Regions from separate parts of the Massilia sp. 2TAF26 genome, predicted to be linked through region 3. Evidence: predicted binding sites of a transcription regulator. Region 3 holds the regulator's gene; each other region holds the start of a gene.

Region 1 (4,466 bases), on a different contig from region 3:
GGGTTGGCATCGAATGCTCTCCTTGGTGGTGGTGTGGCGGGGCGGCGGCCCCGGCTCAGGCATGGCCGGGATGGCGGCGCAGGAAGTTCGAGAAGGACTCCACCGGCCCGTCCAGGAATTCCGGGTCGAGCGGGAACATGGCCCAGTAATACAGCTCGCGGCCGTGGCAGCTCTGGGCCGGCGCAGTGTAGCGGTGCCATTCCTTGTGCCGCACCGGCGAATACATGCCGTCGCCGTCGCTGAAGTTCGGCACCACGCGGCGCTGGCCGAGCGCTTCCAGCAACGAGGCCGGGGCGCCGCCGTCGAGGGCGATCTCGAAGTGGGCGTTCATGCTCTGCTCGGTCTCGACGGCCAGCAGCCAGGGGCGGGCATCGCGGTCGTACATCAGGAAGCCGGGAGGGGTCTTGAACAGGTAGTGCTCGACGATCTTGTGGCGCGCGCCCAGCTCGCGCACCAGGCCGCAGATGGCGGGATCGTTGACGAAGCTGAAATCGTGCAGCGAGAGCAGCATGCGCAGCGCTTCCGACTGGGCCAGGAAGAAGCCCTCCTGCAGATGGGTGAGTTCTTCCTCCAGGCGGTCGAGGGCGTGGGCGTCGCTCTTGCGCACGTAGCGGTCGATCAGGCCGCGGTTGAAGGCTTCGATCGCGACCCGCTCGTCGGCGACCCCGGTCAGCAGGATCTTCCGGCACGGCAGGTCGCGCACCGCCTCGCAGAACTGGATCCCGTCCATGCCCGGCATCGCGTAGTCGACCACCAGCACCGAGGGCGTCAGGAAGCGCTGGGCGTGGCGGCGGATGCCGCATACCTGCTCGACGTGCAGGGCGATGTTGTAGGGCTGGGGCGCGAAGGTATAGGTGTCGACGCTGGGCGACAGCAGTCCGGCCAGGGCCGCGGGCGCGGCGCCGTGCTGGCGCAGCCAGGCGGTGGCGGCGGTGGTGTCGCTGAAGCCGATGCTGGGGAAGCTCGGGCCGAGCTGGAAGCGCAGGCTGTGCAGGAAGCTGGGACTGTCATCCACGAGGACGGTCATGGTGGGATGCTGGTAGATCGGCAGGTTCATGCTAAGCCTCGTTGACTCGTTCGACTCGGTCGTTGATTGCACGGGGAGGACGCGGCGTCGTGGACGCGTCGGCGGCGCGCCGCGCCGGCGGGAACTCCAGCGCGAACACCGTGTACAGGTCCTCGCGCGAGCGGCAGCGGATCTTGCCGTGCCAGGCATGCACGATGTCCTTGCACAGCGCCAGGCCGATGCCGGCGCCGGTGTTCGCCGGGTAGGAATAGAAGCGCTCGAAGATGTAGGGCAGCTGGCGCGCCGGGATGCCGCAGCCGCTGTCCATCAGCAGCAGGCGCGGGCGCTTGCGGGCGCCGTCGACGATGATCCGCACTTTCCCCTTGCCGGCGCGCTGCAGGGCCTTCAGGGCATTCCGGAGCAGGTTGAGCAGCACCACCGAGGCCAGTTCCTGGCGTCCGCGGAAGGCGAAGTCGCTGCGCACCACCACGCTCACCAGGCGCCGCTGCTCCCCGCTGACGAAGGGATAGCGGCCGATCACGCCGTTCACCAGCTCGGCCATCGATACCCGCTCGTTGGGCGCCAGTTGCTGGTTCATGGCCGCTGCCGACATCAGGAACAGGTCGATCATCTGGTTCATGTGGCGCACCTCGAAGCCGATCCGCTCCAGCGCTTCCGGCACGCCTTCTTCCGCGCCCGGTATCGCCCTGGCGATCCCGCGCACGTTGGCGGAGATGCTGATCAGGGGCGTGCGCAGTTCGTGCGAGACCATCGCCAGCGCCTGCGCCATGCCGGCCAGCTTCTCGCTCGCCAGCAGCCGGCGCCCGATCTTGGTAAGGGCCACGATCACGATCGTGAAGACGTAGATCGGCGCCTGCTCCAGCACCAGCGGCAGGGCGTGGAAATCGCCGCTCGCGTTCGGATCGCCCAGCACCACGTACAGCAGGCAGGCGGCCAGCGCGCCGGCGCTGCAGGACAGCAGCGCCCACAGGGAATCGAACTGGAACAGCAGGATCAGCGCCAGCAGCAGCGATTCGCCCCACACTGCCGAGCCGTGGTTCATCAGGAACATGTAGCTGAAAAAGAAGGGCATCACATAGGTGACGCTGATGAACTCATAGGGACGGAGCCAGTTTCGCTTGATTTTGCGCGGGAACAATAATGCTGGAAGGCATAGAACAAAACCGAGTATCCGCAGGCCCGGGCTCTCGAACTTTTGTGGGAACCACATTGTCCAGATGAGGTAGTACGCCGGCATGCCGATGCAGCCGACCCATGCGAGGAAATGCAGCCGCACCACGGCATGCTCGTGCAGCTGGTCCTGGCGCAGCAGCCACGCCAGCAAGGCGGGGCGGGTCAGCCGATAACGCATCCTGATCGGCGCACTGATGTTCGCGATGCTCCTGTACAGCAGATTCTTCACTCGGCAACTCCCGGTCGTCGACCGTCTGTTTTCGATCCTTGTCACTTAACAATTGATCTCACGCAATTGTTGGTTGAGCTTGAAGGAAACTGCTCAGTTCAGATTGATCTCGGTCAAGAGTGCGTCGAGAAGCCGAGCCGAATTTTTGCGTATGGACACAATGAAATTTTTCCTGGAGATAAAAAAATGACACTACTGACCAAAGCCCAAAACCATGTCCGCCCCGCAGCCCTGCGCATGCCCGCCTTCGTCACCCGCCGGATGGACGAACACCACGTGAACCGGATCGAACAGCTCATGGGCGGCGAGCACGTCCATGTGTGGAAGCGCCAGGGACCCGGCGCGGTCATGTTGGCCGGTAACGATTACCTCTGCCTGGCGAACGAACCGGCGCTGCTCCAGGCCCAGGTGCGCGCCCTGCAGGGCAAGGCCGGGCAGAACCTGATGTCGGCCGTCTACCTGCAGGCCGGCAGCCGGCAGCACCGGCTGGAAGAGAAGTTCGCCGACTTCATGGGCGCCCAGCAGACGGTGCTGGCGCAATCCGGCTGGGCCGCGAACGTCGGGCTGATGCACAGCATCGCCGAGCCGGGCGTGCCGGTCTACCTCGACATCATGGCGCATGCCTCACTGTGGGACGGGGTCCAGCTGGGCGGGGCCAGGGCCGTGCCCTTCCTGCATAACAATATGGAGCACTTGCAGCGCCAGTTGAACAAGCACGGCGCCGGCGTGATCGTGGTCGACGCCCTGTACAGCACCGACGGCAGCCTGGCGCCGCTGCACGAGGTGCTTGCCCTGGCCGAGAAGACCGGCAGCGTGCTGGTGGTCGACGAATCGCATTCGCTCGGCACCCACGGTCCGCGCGGCGCCGGCCTGGTGATCGCCGCCGGACTGGAAGACCGCGTGCACTTCCGTACCGCCTCGCTGGCCAAGGCCTTCGCCGGCCGCGCCGGCATCATCACCTGTTCGAGCCGCTTCAAGGGCTACTTCCTGTCGGAGTCGCGCCCGGCGATCTTCAGCTCCTGCCTGCTGAACCACGAGCTGGCCTGGTTCGACGCCGCCATCGATTTCGTCGAGCAGGCCGACGTCCGCCGGGCCGGCCTGCGCCGCATCACCGAGGAAGTGCGCAGCGGCCTGGAACGGCTCGGCTACTGCGTCGACGAGGGCAGCGAGCAGATCATCGCGCTCGAAGTGGGCACCGAGCCGAAGACCCTGGTGCTGCGCAAGGCGCTGGAAAACCGCGGTATCCAGGGCGCGGTGTTCTGCGCCCCGGCCACGCCCAAGAACCGCGCGCTGGTGCGCCTGACCCTGAACTCGGGCATGACGAAGCGCGAGATCGCGAAGCTGCTGGACGCCTGCGCCGACATGCGCGACGAGGTCGACCTCGAGAACTGGACCTCGACCGTTCGCCGGCGCCGCGTGCACTGACTCGGAAGGCCAGGAAGTTGGCTCCTAAAGGCAGGCACAAAATCGTGGAGGGCTGACGCTTTCGCTTACGCTTATACAAAAGACAAGAAGGAGACAAGCGTGAGCGACAAATACAGGCTCGTTGGGCCGATCTACGACTGGCTGAGTGCCTTCTACAGCGGGAAGTCGATCCACAAGTGCAAGGTGGCGATGCTCGATCGCCTGCAGCCGGGCGACCGGGTGCTGTTCGCCGGCGTCGGCCACGGCAGGGATGCGGTCTACGCGGCGGGCCGCGGGGCCGAGGTCACCGTGGTCGACCTGTCCGAGACCATGCTGAGGAAGTTCCAGGCCAACCTGGCGAAAGAGGGCGTGCAGGTCTCGATCCGCCAGGTCCACAGCGACATCATGCAGGTGGAGGAGTACGAGCGCTACGACATGGTGGTGGCCAACTTCTTCCTCAACGTCTTCCACGAGGACATGATGGTGAAGGTGCTGCAGCACCTGATCCGCCTCGGCCGGCCGGGCGCGCGGGTGGTGGTGGGCGACTTCTCCTTCCCGACCGGGAACGTCCTGAGCCGGCTGGTGAAGACCCTGTACTGGTATGGCGCGGTCGGCTTCTTCTGGCTGTTTGCC
Region 2 (4,466 bases), on a different contig from region 3:
GACCTTGAAGCCGGTACGTTCGTAGTATTCGCGGATCGCACGCACCATCACCAGCGACACCGGGATGGTCGCGTTCACGCCTTCCTTGCCGGTCGAGGTCTTGATGAAGTCGGCGCCGGCCATCATGCAGACCCAGGATGCCTTGGCCACGTTTTCCAGGGTGACCAGGTCGCCGGTCGCCAGAATGGCTTTCACGTGGGCTTCGCCGCAAGCCTGGCGGTAGGCCAGCATCTCGTCGTACAGCGCCTGCCAGTTACCGGTCAGGACGTGCTGGCGGGTGATCACGATGTCGATCTCGGTCGCGCCCGCGGCCACCGACAGTTCGATCTCGCGCAGCTTGGTTTCCATGCTCGACAGGCCGGCCGGGAAGGCGGTCGACACCGCGGCGATCGGCAGTCGGCCTTTCAGGACCTGCACCGCCGGGGTGATCATCTCGTGATACACGCAGACGGCGCCGGTGGTCAGCGAGTCCAGGCCCAGTGCCTGCATCAGGTCGGTGCGCAGCGGACGCATCGCCTTCATGCACAGGCGCTCGACGCGGCCCGGGGTATCGTCGCCGGACAGGGTGGTCAGGTCGATGCATTCGATCGCCTTGACCAGCCAGGCGGCCTGGTAGTCCTTCTTGACCGTGCGGCGGTTCGCCAGGCTGGCGGCGCGGCGGTCGGCGGCGTTGCGGTTGACCTTGAGGTGGTTGATCCAGCCCAGGTCGAGGCCGGTGGCCGTGTTACGCGCAGTGATAATTTTAGAATCGAGGTTCGGGCTCATAGCACAGCAGTTCCGTTCGAGAGAGGTTTGACGCCGAGGTGTTTGGCGAGCGTTGCGCCGATATCGGAGAAGGTGTCGGCCACCGGCAGTTCCTTCGCGGGCGCGGCCGGGCCGAAGAACAGCATCGGGATGTGTTCGCGGGTGTGGTCGGAGCCGGGCCAGGTCGGGTCGCAGCCGTGGTCGGCGGTGATCACGACCAGGTCGCCGGGCTGAAGCTTGGCCATGAATTCGGGCAGGCGCGCGTCCAGCTCGTGCAGCGCGTTCGAGTAACCGGCGACGTCGCGGCGATGGCCGAAGTGCATGTCGAAGTCGACGAAGTTCACGAAGGTCAGCGACTTGTCGCCGGCGGTGTCCGCGACTTCCAGCAGGCGGTCGAACAGCGCCATATTGTCGGCGCCCTTGATCAGTTGGGTCACGCCCTGGCCGGCGAAGATATCGCTGATCTTGCCGAGCGCGATGACCTCGCCGCCGGCGTCCTTGACGTGGTCCAGCAGGGTCGGCGCGACCGGCGGCACGGCGTAGTCGTGACGGTTGCTGGTGCGCTTGTAATCACCGTTCGCGCCGGTGAAGGGACGCGCGATCACACGGCCAATATTGTAGGGCTTGACCAGCTCGTACGCGGCTTCGCAGACTTCGTACAGGCGCTCGAGGCCGAAGTGTTCTTCGTGCGCGGCGATCTGCAGCACCGAGTCGGCCGAGGTGTACAGGATCGGCTTGCCGCTGGCGACGTGCTCGTCGCCCAGCTCGTTGATGATGGTGGTGCCGGAAGCGTGGCAGTTGCCCAGCCAGCCCGGTACGCCCGTCAGCTCCTGCAGTTTATCCGTCAGCTCTTTCGGGAAGCTCGGCACGGTCTTGGGGAAGTAGCCCCAGTCGAACAGCACCGGCACGCCGGCGATTTCCCAGTGGCCGCTCTGGGTGTCCTTGCCGGTCGACTGCTCGCGGGCGACGCCCCAGGCGCCGCTGAAGCCGTCGCGTTTCTCGAAACCGGCCGGCCATTCGCCGCAGGCTTTATGCGCCGCGGCGCCGAGGCCGATGGTTTCCAGGGTCGGCAGCGACATCGGCTTGCCTTCCCTGGCGGCCCATTCGGCGATGTGGCCGAGGGTGTTGGCGCCGGTGTCGCCGTACTTGCCGGCGTCGGGCAGTGCGCCGAGGCCGAAGGAGTCAAGCAGGAGGATGAATGCGCGTGACATATAGTTATCTCACATAGAAATTGCTAGCAGAAATTGCTAGCTCGTCGCCCCCGCGAAGGCGGGGGTCCAAGTTTGCCTGCGTTTCGACTGCTCGACAAACTTGGGTCCCCGCCTGCGCGGGGACGACGTATTAGGCGTTAGCGGTCGTACCCAGACGTTCAATAAACGCGTGCATCAACGCCACCAGGTCCTTGGCCGCCACCGCAGCATACTTCAGGGTCTGCTCGTGCGACAGCGGGAACGGGGTCAGGCCTTCGGCCAGGTTGGTGATGGCGGAGACGCCGGCGACTTTCAGGCCGCAGTGGCGGGCGGCGATCACTTCCGGGACCACCGACATGCCGACCACGTCGGCGCCCATGGTGCGGAAGGCGCGAATCTCGGCCGCGGTTTCGAAGTGCGGGCCCGGGGTCGACAGGTAGACGCCTTCGTGCAGGGTGATGCCCTTCTCTTTCGCCACGGTCTTCACCAGTTCGCGGGTGTCAAGGTCATAGGCGTTGGCCATGCTGAAGAAGCGCGGGCCGAAGCGGTCGTCGTTCGGGCCGGCCATCGGGCTGCCCGGCAGCAGGTTGATGTGGTCGGAAAGCAGCACGATGCTGCCGGCGTCCACTTCCGGACGCAGCGAACCGGCCGCGTTGGTCACGAACAGCAGTTCGCAGCCCATCAGTTTCAGGGTACGGACAGCGGAAGTCATCACGCTGGCGCCGTAGCCTTCATAGAAGTGGCCGCGGCCCTTCATGCAGGCGACCGGCACGCCGGCCAGGGTGCCCAGCACCAGTTCGCCGGCGTGGCCGTGCACGGTGCTGATCGGGAAGCCAGGCAGGTCGGCGTAGCTGATCGCCACCGCGTCCGTCATCTGCTCGGCCAGCACGCCGAGACCGGAGCCGAGGATGAGCGCCACACGCGGCGTGAAACCGGGCTTGCGGGCACGGATGACGTCGGCGGCTTCGAATGGGGTGTTGCTGAGCATGGATGGCTTCCTTGTGATATTCGCTGGATTGGGCTTATTGCGGGTATTCGTGCTGGCAGACCGGAGAAGCTGAAGGAGCGTCAGGCGCTCAAGGTGTTGCACAGAAAGCGGGAGCCCGGTGCACCAAATAAATCAAACTATGCATTATCGTGGATTGGTATGGCAAATACCAAATTTTTGCTCGATTTATATGTAGAAGGTATAAATGGGCTATGCTGCATGTTAGCCCCCGGAGACAGCCTCGGATTGACGCCGACCAAACAAGTGTTTAAGATTAAAAACAATTGTTTATAGCCTCCTTGAATCGGAACCACCGTGAGCGAACACTCAAAAAAACAACAGTTGCTTGAGCTGATCCGCGCGAACCCCTTTATTTCGCAGCAGGATCTGGCTGCCAGCCTGGGGCTGTCGCGCTCGGCCGTGGCCGGCTATATCGCCGGCCTGATCCGCGAACGCAAGCTGCTGGGACGCGCCTATGTGCTGCCGGACCGCCGTCCCGTCACCTGCATCGGCGCGGCCAACCTCGACCGCAAGCTGCGCTCGCTGGCCGGCATCGCCATGCACACCTCGAACCCCGCCATCCAGAGCGAATCCTTCGGCGGCGTCGCCCGCAACATCGCCGAAAACCTCGCGCGCATGGGCACGCCGGCCGCCCTGCTGACCGCGACCGGCAAGGACAGCTCGGGCGCCGCCCTGCTCGCCCACGCAAAAAGCCTCGGCATCGACCTGGGGGGCACGCTGCAGCTGCCCGACCTCGCCAGCGGCACCTATACCGCGGTGCTGGACCAGGATGGCGAGATGGTGGTCGCGCTGGCCGACATGGCCCTCTACGACCGCCTCGATCGCGCCTTCGTCGACAGCTGCCAGGCCCGGCTCGCGACCAGCGCGCTGGTGGTGGCCGACCTCAACCTGCCGCTCGACACGGTCGACGCCGTGATCGCCGGAGCGCGCCGTGCCGAGGTGCCGCTGGTGCTGGTGGCGGTGTCCGAGCCGAAGATGGCGCGCCTGCCGCGCGATCTCTCGGGCGTGCGTCTCTTGATCCTGAACCGCGGCGAACTCGCGGCGCGGGTCGGGCGCGAACTCTCCAGCGAAACCGAGCTCGACGCCGCGGTGGCCGAAGTGCGGGCCCAGGGCGCGCGCGACCTGATCGTCACGCGCGGCGCCGACGGCGTGCTGTTCACGCGCGGCGGCACGGGTGAGGACCGGATCGTCCGCCTGTACGCGCCCGGCACCGACGTGGTCGACGTCACCGGCGCCGGCGACGCCTTCGCGGCCGCCGTGTGCTGGTCGCTGGTCCACGACGGCGAAGACCTCGAACTGGCCTGCCGGCGCGGCCTGAAACTGTCGGCGCTGACCCTCGGCGTGACCGAGACGGTGCATCCGCGCCTCGGCCCGGACACTCTTACGAACATGAACCTCCAGGACTGACCATGCAAGCCTTTCTCCAGTTTTCTCCCGAAGTGCAGGCCGCCCGCGCCGCCGGCAAACCCGTCGTCGCCCTCGAGTCGACCATCATCTCGCACGGCATGCCCTACCCGCAGAAC
Region 3 (4,466 bases):
CCGGCTTATGCAGCCTGGCTCGGCACCGCCCGGGATTACGTGTACTGCATCGACGACGCTGGTAGATCCTGGCGCCGATCTGCACGAATATGGTTTCCCCTCGGGTGGGTCATTTCGGCACCGGTTTGCCAACCGTCGTGGTGAGCGATCGAATATCACCCAAGGCGCCGCACCAGTTCCGCCAGGCGGCGGCCACACGGTCCGCATCCACGTTGCTCAGGTAGTCCTGCCTTCGCAGGCCGGCGCCGCCATGGACATGGCGGGCCGCAACTTCGACCAGTTCACGGCGGAACAGCGCGCCGCCGTGGTCGCCGCCCACCCGCGCGGACAGGATTTCGGCCACCGGGTGCTGAAGCGGCGCCCGGACACCACCTTCGCTAGCTTCAATGACGATTTCCTCGCCTTCAAGGGTCCCGGATTCCAGCGCGGGAACATGTGCGGCATCCTTCCCGGCTCGCGCTGGGAAGGATGAGGCGGCCGCCCGGCTCAGGCTTGGCCGACCACCACCTGACTGATCTGGACGACCGGCGTCTGGTTGGTGTAATTCGGAATGTCGCCCATGATTTCCTTCGTATGCGGGCCGAAGCCGGCCTGGAAGGCATCGACCGAGTCGCAGAACAGGTGACCCATGGCGATGTAGGGCGCGTTCGACGCCGGCGCACCGCCGGCCATTCCCCTGTCGATCGTGTAGTACATTAAAGCATCGCCCATCAGTTCCTTCACCATGGGCATGTGCCGCTCCCGGTAGTAGTCGTCGTCGAAACGGGCGTCCGGGCCGTTGGGATACATCACGCTCACCTTGATCATCTCTGTCTCCTCGTCGTAATTGCTTCAGTTCGATTTCGATGCCGGAATTTCGTAAAAACAGAGTTTGTCGCCACGATTCGCCATTTCTACGCCGACCTGGTCCAGGGCTTTACGCGCAGCCTCGTTGTCCTTCGGGCAGGTGATGATGAACGAGTCCATTCCGTGTCGCGACGCCAGCTCGCCCAAGGCCTTGATGGCGTCTTTGCTGTGACCTCTGTTCCGGTACGCTTCATCCACGTATCCCCCGGCGTTGCCGATCTCTCCCACCGCTTCCGGCGCGCCCGGTGCAAAGTGATACTGGCCGACAAGAGCTCCGTCGTCGTCGACGAGATTGAAGACATAGAGTGGAAGCTTGCGTATCGGATCGAATCGAAACCCATCCAGATCGAGCCGGGTTCGGCCTTCGCGCAAGCTGCCAATGTCCTCAAGAAGCCCATGGCGGGATGGCGCGCCCGAGAGTTCTTCAACTAAGTTACTTGTCGTCATGTCGACCTCCGTTTTGTGCTTGGCCTACGTCAGACGACCAGCATGTACCCACTGGATCTTATTGTCGAGGGGAGTGCCTGAAATACAACTGCCTGGCCCTGGGCCCGCAAGGCGAACAAATGGTCGTGCAAGTCGTCGACGGCAACGTCGTCGCGCCGGAAGCCGCACCGGCCGATCAAAAGCCGGAAGCAATCCAACAGGCTAGTTGATCACGCCATCGGACTGCACTGCTCGGTCCCGGCCGCCATCGCCTTCAGCCGCGCCGGTTCGAGCAGGGTCACTTCGCGCTTGTCGACCTGCAGCAGGCCAAGCTTCTTGAAGCGCGACAGCAGGCGGCTGATGCTCTCGATGGTCAGCCCCAGGTAGTTGCCGATGTCCTCGCGCGACATGCGCAGCTGGAAGCTGTTGGCCGCATAGCCGCGCGCGGCGTAGCGGGCCGACAGGTTCACCAGGAAGACGGCGAAGCGCTGCTCGGCGCGCATATTGCCGAGCAGGAGCATGACGTTCTGCTCGCGCGTGATTTCCTGGCTCATGATGCGGTGGAAGTGGCGCAGCAGGGCAGGCACCTGGCCAAACAGGTCTTCCAGGTTGGTGAAGGGGATCTCGCAGACTTCGCTGTCTTCCAGCGCGACGGCGTCGCAGTGGTGGCGGTCGGCGCTGATCGCATCCATGCCCAGCAGTTCGCCGGCCATCTGGAAACCGGTGATCTGCGCCTCGCCGGCCGCATTCACCTGGTAGGTCTTGAAGTGGCCGAAGCGCACCGCGTAGAGGTTGCGGAAGGGCTCGCCCATCTTGTACAGGGCTTCGTCGCGCTCGAGACGGCGGCGGCGGCCGATGATCTTGTCGAGGCGGTCGATGTCCGCGTCTTCCAGGCCCATCGGCAGGCACAGCTGGTGCATGCTGCAGGCCGAGCAGCTGGCCTTGAGCGCGGGAACGTTCAGCGGCTTGTCGTCGCTCTGGAAAGAGATGGCCTGGATCATCGGATAAAGGATGCGAATGGATGTCAATACCCCGGATTATACGGCCCCATGCCGAGCTTGCGTTCGCAAAGCCGGGGCTGCCTCGACGCCTGATCATACTCCGTGGCATTTTGAACGCGGCCAGGCATCGCTACTGCGCCAATCGTGCGCGGCTCAGCACGTGCTAGATTCTACACACGACAATAGCGGAGGGGACTCATGTTCGGATTGGCGGCATTGGACCTGGCGCGCCTGCAGTTCGCGTTCACGATGTCGTTCCACATCCTGTTTCCGGCCATCACCATCGGCCTGGCCAGCTACCTGGCCGTGCTCGAGCTGTGCTGGCTGAAGACCAGGCGCCAGGTCTTCGTCGATCTCTATCACTTCTGGCTGAAGATCTTCGCCGTCAACTTCGGCATGGGCGTGGTCTCCGGCATCGTGATGGCCTACCAGTTCGGTACCAACTGGAGCTATTTTTCCGAATATGCCGGCGCCATCACCGGGCCGCTGCTGGCCTACGAGGTGCTCACCGCCTTCTTCCTGGAGGCCGGCTTCCTCGGCGTGATGCTGTTCGGCTGGACCCGGGTCGGGCCCGGGCTGCACTTCCTCGCCACCTGCATGGTCGCGCTCGGCACCTTGATTTCCGCCACCTGGATCCTCGGCTCGAACAGCTGGATGCAGACGCCGCAGGGCTACGACATCGTCAACGGCCGCATGGTGCCGGTCGACTGGTTCAAGATCGTCTTCAATCCCTCCTTCCCCTACCGGCTGGTGCACATGTCGATCGCGGCCTTCCTGTCGACCGCGCTGTTCGTCGGCAGCTCGGCGGCCTGGCATCTGCTCAAGGGACGGGGGAGCGAGGCGGTGCGCACCATGCTGTCGATGGCGATGTGGATGGTGCTGATCGTGGCGCCGATCCAGGCCGTGGTCGGCGACATGCACGGCCTGAACACTCTCAAGCACCAGCCGGCCAAGATCGCCGCCCTCGAGGGGCATTGGGAAAACGAGGGCGACAAGCCCCTGCCACTTTTGCTGTTCGGCATACCCAGCATGGAGGACGAGGAAACCAAGTTCGCCATCGGCATCCCGCGCGTGGGCAGCTGGATCCTGACCCATACCTGGGGCGGCCAGATCAAGGGTTTGAAGGAATTTCCGCGCGACCAGCGGCCGAATTCCCTGATCCTGTTCTGGAGTTTTCGCGTGATGGTGGGCCTGGGCCTGCTGATGATCGCGCTGGGCGCCTGGGGCGTGTGGCTACGCTTCAGGAAGCGCCTGTTCGACAGCCGCGGCTTCCTGCGCATGGCCATGTGGATGGGGCCGGCGGGTCTGGTAGCGGTGCTGGCCGGCTGGATCACCACCGAGGTCGGGCGCCAGCCCTGGATCGTCTATGGCGTGCTGCGCACCGCCGACGGCGCCTCGAAGATCGACGCCGGGCCGGTGGCGCTGAGCCTGGCGCTGTTCGTGGTTTCCTACTTTTTTGTGTTCGGGGTCGGCATCGCCTATGTGCTGAGGCTGGTGCGCAAGGGGCCGCAAGCCTTCGATACCACGCGCATCCCGCAAGGCGGGCCGGGCAGGGGACGCACGCCGGCGCGGCCGCTGTCGGTGCCGGAGGCCGATGCCTCCGCCAACCAAGACAATATGACGTGAACATGGACATGGACATCGACATCACCGCGGTCTGGGCCGGCATCATCTTCTTCTCCGTGTTCATGTACGTGATCCTGGACGGCTTCGACCTCGGCATCGGCATGCTCTACCCCTTCGTCCCGGCCAGGCGCGACCGCGACGCGATGATGAATTCGGTGGCGCCGATCTGGGACGGCAACGAAACCTGGCTGGTGCTGGGTGGCGAAGGGCTGCTGGCCGCCTTCCCGGTGGCCTACGCCGTGATCCTGCCGGGCCTCTACCTGCCGCTGATCTTCATGCTGCTGGGCCTGATCTTCCGCGGCGTCGCCTTCGAATTCCGCTTCAAGGCCAATGACCGCGAACGGCCGATCTGGGACCTGGCCTTCACCGGCGGCTCGATGGCGGCGGCCTTTTTCCAGGGCGTGGCGCTGGGCGCCTTCCTGTCCGGGATTCCGGTGTCGGGACGCAGCTATGCCGGCGGGCCGCTCGACTGGTTCGCGCCGTTTCCGCTGGCGGCCGGCTTTGGCGTGATGATCGCGTATACGGTGCTGGGGGCGACCTGGCTGGTGATGAAGACCGAGGGCGAAC
Region 4 (4,466 bases), on a different contig from region 3:
CACCCACCCGATCTCGGATGCGCTGGAAAACATCACCCATTCGCTGTGCACCCTGGAATTCCAGGATCACCGCCCCTTCTACGACTGGCTGGTCGAGACCCTGGCCGAGGGCGGCTTCTTCCAGCGCCCGGTGCCGCGCCAGTACGAATTCTCGCGCCTGAACCTGACCTATGTGGTCATGTCCAAGCGCAAGCTGCGCCAGCTGGTCGACGAGAAGATCGTCACCGGCTGGGACGATCCGCGCATGCCCACCATCGTCGGCCTGCGCCGCCGCGGTTACACGCCGGAATCGATCCAGCTGTTCTGCGAGCGCATCGGCGTCAGCAAGGCCGATGGCTGGATCGACATGAGCACGCTGGAAGGTTCGCTGCGCGACGACCTCGATCCGAAGGCGCCGCGCGCGATCGCCGTGCTGCGTCCGCTGAAGCTGATCGTCGACAATTTCCCGGAAGGCGAAACGGTCGAGTGCAGCGCCCCGGTCCACCCCCACCATCCGGACATGGGCCAGCGCAGCTTCCCGTTCACCAGGGAACTGTGGATCGAGCAGGAAGACTTCATGGAAGTGCCGAGCAAGGGCTACCACCGCTTCACCCCGCCGACCGCCGACAAGCCGGGTTCGCGCGTGCGCCTGAAGTACGGCTTCGTGGCCGAGTGCACCGGTTTCGACAAGGACGCGGACGGCAACGTGACCGCGGTGCACGTGAACTATTTCGAGGATTCGAAATCGGGCACCCCGGGCGCCGACAACTACAAGGTCAAGGGCAACATCACCTGGGTCAGCGCCGCCCATGCGCTCGAGGCCGAGGTGCGCCTGTACGACCGCCTGTTCAGCGATCCGAATCCGGACGCCGGCGGCCGCGACTTCAAGGACCTGCTGAACCCGAACGCACTGGAAACCGTCACCGCCTACCTGGAGCCGGGCCTGAAGTCGGCCGAAGCCGAACAGCGCTTCCAGTTCGAGCGCCACGGCTACTTCGTGGCCGACCGCGTCGATTCCCAGCCGGGCAAGCCGGTGTTCAACCGCGTGACCACGCTGAAGGATAGCTGGGGCAAGTAAGCGCCTGCGCCGGCGGCCGCCCGCGCCGCCTCCGCCGAAGCCCGGTTCCTGCCGGGCTTTTTTTTCGCCCCGGCCACAACTAGTCGAACAGCTAGGTACGTCCTCCCTCCAAAGACCGTAAGTTGCTGTTGGTTACTATTCAGGGATAGCCGATGTCGAGGGTACTGAGAGACGCATTTTCGGTCACCCGGTTCTCGTTCTGGACCGGACTGCTGCTGTCGTCCCTGATCGGCGGCATCGCCCATCTGTTCACGGCGCGTTCGATCGAGAGCGATGCCCAGCAGCGCTTTTTCAACCACTGCAAGTACGCCCAGAGCGTGATCGCAGTCCGGATCAAGTCCTATACCGACCTGCTGCGCGCCAGCGCCAGCACCCTGCAGAGCGCCGACACCGTGACGCAGCGCCTGTTCCACGATTACGTGAACGGCCTGAACCTGGCAAGGGATTATCCCGCCCTCGACTTCATCAATTTCGCCGTGTACGTCCGCGCGAGCGAGCGCCAGGACTTCGTGCGCCGTTTGCGCGCCGAAAAGAGCGCGCTCGGGGCCCGCGCCGCCCAACTGGACATCGTGCCGCCGAATACCCGGCCAGCCTATCTTCCGGTTGCCTATATCGAGCCGCAGGGGCAGCTGTCCGGCATGTACGGGTATGACCTGATGAGCAATCCCTATTTCGGCGACATGTTGTCGCGGGAGCGGGACGAAGGCACGGTGCAGGCCTCCGGCACGCCGATCCCGGTGCTGTCCCGTCCGAACGATGTCTATCTCGGCATGCGCATGCCCGTCTACCGGGCAGGCTTGCGGCGCGACAGCGTCGAGCAGCGCCGTACCGCCTACCTGGGATCGATCGGGATTGCCTTCAGCGTCACCAAGCTGCTGAAAGGGGTGATGGAAGAAATCTCGGTGCCGGACCTGAGGATGACCCTGTACGAGACCGGCCCCCATGTGGACGACGAAGCCGGCGACGATCCGGGGCGCAAGATGACGCTGTACGACAGCCAGGGCACCCTCGAGCGTCCCAGCCCTCCGCTCGACACCAGGCACGACCTGTTCACGGTGACCCTGCCGCTGGATTTCAACGGCCGTCCGTGGACGACCGTCTTCAGCGTGCCCAAGTCCGCCCTGTACACCGACTTCGACGTGCATTATCCGAACCTGATGATGGCTTTCGGTTTTCTCGGCTCGATGCTGCTGTTCGCACTGGTGCAGACGTTGACGTCGTCGCGCCGCGCCGCTCTCGAACTGGCGAAGGAGATGACCAGCGAACTGCGCGAGAGCCAGAACAAGCTGCAGCTGTCGCACCACAAGCTGCGCCGCCTTGCCGATCATGCCTACCAGATCAAGGAGCTGGAACGCAAACGCATCGCGCGCGAGATCCACGACGATCTCGGCCAGAACCTGCTGGCGCTGCGCATCGAAGGCGAGATGCTGGCCGCCCGCACCAAGGCAAGCCATCGCCACCTGCATGGACGCGCGCGCGAGACGCTGCAGCAGATCGATACCATCATCAAGAGCGTGCGCCAGATCATCAACGACCTGCGCCCAACCGTACTCGACCTCGGCCTGTCGGCAGCCGTCGAGTGGCAGGTCAACCAGTTCGAGCGGCGCACCGGCATCCCCTGCGAACTGCGCAACGAGCAGGGAGAGATCGCCCTGCCCGACCACTGCGCAACCGCATTTTTCCGCATCCTGCAGGAATCGCTGACCAATGTCGTGCGCCATGCGAACGCGACCAGGGTCTGGGTCGAGCTGAGCCTGAACGACGGCTGGCTGTCGCTCATGGTGCGGGATAACGGTTGCGGCCTGCCGCCGGGCGGACATCACAAGTCCGGGTCCTTCGGCCTGGTCGGGATCGAGGAACGCGTCATCATCCTCGGCGGCACCTGTTCCGTGTTCAGCAAGCCCGGCGGCGGCACGACGGTGACGGTCTCGGCACCGGTCGTGAACGCACCCGAACATCTTCTGCAGGAACATCAGGAGCACGGCGCCGGTTCGGCCGTCATCTGAAGCAACCGGCGCCGATGCAGGCCGGCTCATCGCCCTCTTCCCTTTCTTCTGCGCCAGAGGCCTTGGCTCGCTATTCGCCATCGCGCACGGCCTTGCGCTGATCGGCGCACAGCGGTTCCCGCTTTAGTACACCACTTTCCTTTGATAAATGTCAAATTAAAAACAAAAAACTTTAACAAATATCAAAGCCTGAGCTTATTTCCTAAATTACATTAATCACATGCAACGCACATCAAGAAGTCTGAAAACGTTGCTAAAAATCATCATGCACAATTGGTAAATAGTTCAGCAGTTGCAGTGGATAGAATTACAATACAAAAGGGAAGCTGTTCAAAACATGCTGTCAATAAATTTGAGGATGATCATGAACGCCAACGACCTGTTCAAAGCAGTGACCGAGCTCGACCTGGAACCGATCAAGATGAAGCTGATGCACGTCGAATCGGGAGAAGGCTGGAGCCTGGAGAAAGTCAACGCTGTAGAAAAGGAATACCGGCGCTTCCTGTGCCTGATGAAGCTGTATCCTGAAGAAGATACGTCGCCCCTGGCCGATGTCGATACGTTCTGGCACTACCACATCCTCGATACCATGAAGTACGCCACCGACTGCGAGCGCGTGTTCGGCTACTTCCTGCACCACTATCCCTACGTCGGCATGGACGGCAGCGAAGAAGATGAACAGTTCCGCCTCGACAGCGGCGACCGCATGCGCGACCTGTACGAAGCCACCTTCGGCGAGGCCTACCCGGGATCGTCCGTGGAAGCCGCCGAAGCGACCGCCTTCTGCGCAGGACCGTCGCGCGACAAGCTGAAAGCAATCGATACGAACGTCTCCGGCGCGATCGCCTTCTGCGCAGGCCCCTCGCGCGACAGGCTGAAAGCAATCGATACGAACGTCTCCGGCGCGATCGCCTTCTGCGCAGGCCCCTCGCGCGACAGGCTGAAAGCAATCGGTACGAACGTCTCCGGCGCGATCGCCTTCTGCGCGGGCCCCTCGCGCGACAGGTTGAAAGCACGCGTCACGGACATCTCAAGCGCCGTCGCCTTCTGTGCAGGACCGTCGCGCGACAAACTGAAAGCACGCGTCACGGACATCTCCAGCGCCGTCGCCTTCTGCGCAGGCCCTTCGCGCGACAGGCTGCAAGCCGAAGCCTGCCACCAATGACATCACCCTGATCCGGCCTTCCGCGCCGGATCTGCGCCGGGACCGGTTCTTGAGCCGGCCCGGCTTCCGGCGTTTCAGGCCGCGGCGGTCCCGGCGTCGGACTCGCTGCCGGCCCGCACCATCAGCGCGCGCAGTTCGCGAATGCTGTAATCGGATACCTCGTGCATGCGCAGCAGGATGGTCGCGCCGATCGGCAGCGTATTGTGGCGGATCTTGCTGATCACCGGCGGTGCGACTT

The links. The regulator FNR, encoded in region 3, switches genes on or off when oxygen is low (the NO sensors DNR and NnrR bind a similar motif). The targets are predictions, from matches to a motif close to TTGATNNNNATCAA.
Region 1: cqsA (alpha-hydroxyketone-type quorum-sensing autoinducer synthase) is a predicted target of FNR. The motif match lies at 2,533-2,546, and genes of this name have one in related genera.
Region 2: AB4Z32_RS13165 (carbohydrate kinase) is a predicted target of FNR. The motif match lies at 3,169-3,182, and genes of this name have one in related genera.
Region 4: AB4Z32_RS14710 (glycine-rich domain-containing protein) is a predicted target of FNR. The motif match lies at 3,205-3,218, and genes of this name have one in related genera.

The regions. Positions count from the first base shown of each region.
Region 1 covers NZ_JBFRFV010000018.1:34,749-39,214, reverse strand. The annotation lists gene AB4Z32_RS18170 (DUF1906 domain-containing protein) at 1-10, opposite strand, end outside; gene AB4Z32_RS18165 (response regulator) at 56-1,057, opposite strand; gene AB4Z32_RS18160 (sensor histidine kinase) at 1,059-2,429, opposite strand; gene cqsA (alpha-hydroxyketone-type quorum-sensing autoinducer synthase) at 2,616-3,854, shown strand; partial or broken gene AB4Z32_RS18150 (class I SAM-dependent methyltransferase) at 3,951-4,466, shown strand, end outside.
Region 2 covers NZ_JBFRFV010000010.1:164,414-168,879, reverse strand. The annotation lists gene deoC (deoxyribose-phosphate aldolase) at 1-765, opposite strand, end outside; gene AB4Z32_RS13175 (phosphopentomutase) at 762-1,955, opposite strand; gene xapA (xanthosine phosphorylase) at 2,086-2,922, opposite strand; gene AB4Z32_RS13165 (carbohydrate kinase) at 3,238-4,350, shown strand; gene AB4Z32_RS13160 (pseudouridine-5'-phosphate glycosidase) at 4,353-4,466, shown strand, end outside.
Region 3 covers NZ_JBFRFV010000002.1:109,086-113,551, forward strand. The annotation lists gene AB4Z32_RS02590 (hypothetical protein) at 251-472, shown strand; gene AB4Z32_RS02595 (EthD family reductase) at 487-807, opposite strand; gene AB4Z32_RS02600 (GNAT family N-acetyltransferase) at 832-1,293, opposite strand; gene fnr (fumarate/nitrate reduction transcriptional regulator Fnr) at 1,503-2,273, opposite strand; gene AB4Z32_RS02610 (cytochrome ubiquinol oxidase subunit I) at 2,472-3,899, shown strand; gene cydB (cytochrome d ubiquinol oxidase subunit II) at 3,908-4,466, shown strand, end outside.
Region 4 covers NZ_JBFRFV010000012.1:129,590-134,055, reverse strand. The annotation lists gene AB4Z32_RS14720 (glutamine--tRNA ligase/YqeY domain fusion protein) at 1-1,057, shown strand, start outside; gene AB4Z32_RS14715 (CHASE domain-containing protein) at 1,210-3,063, shown strand; gene AB4Z32_RS14710 (glycine-rich domain-containing protein) at 3,428-4,228, shown strand; gene AB4Z32_RS14705 (hypothetical protein) at 4,303-4,466, opposite strand, start outside.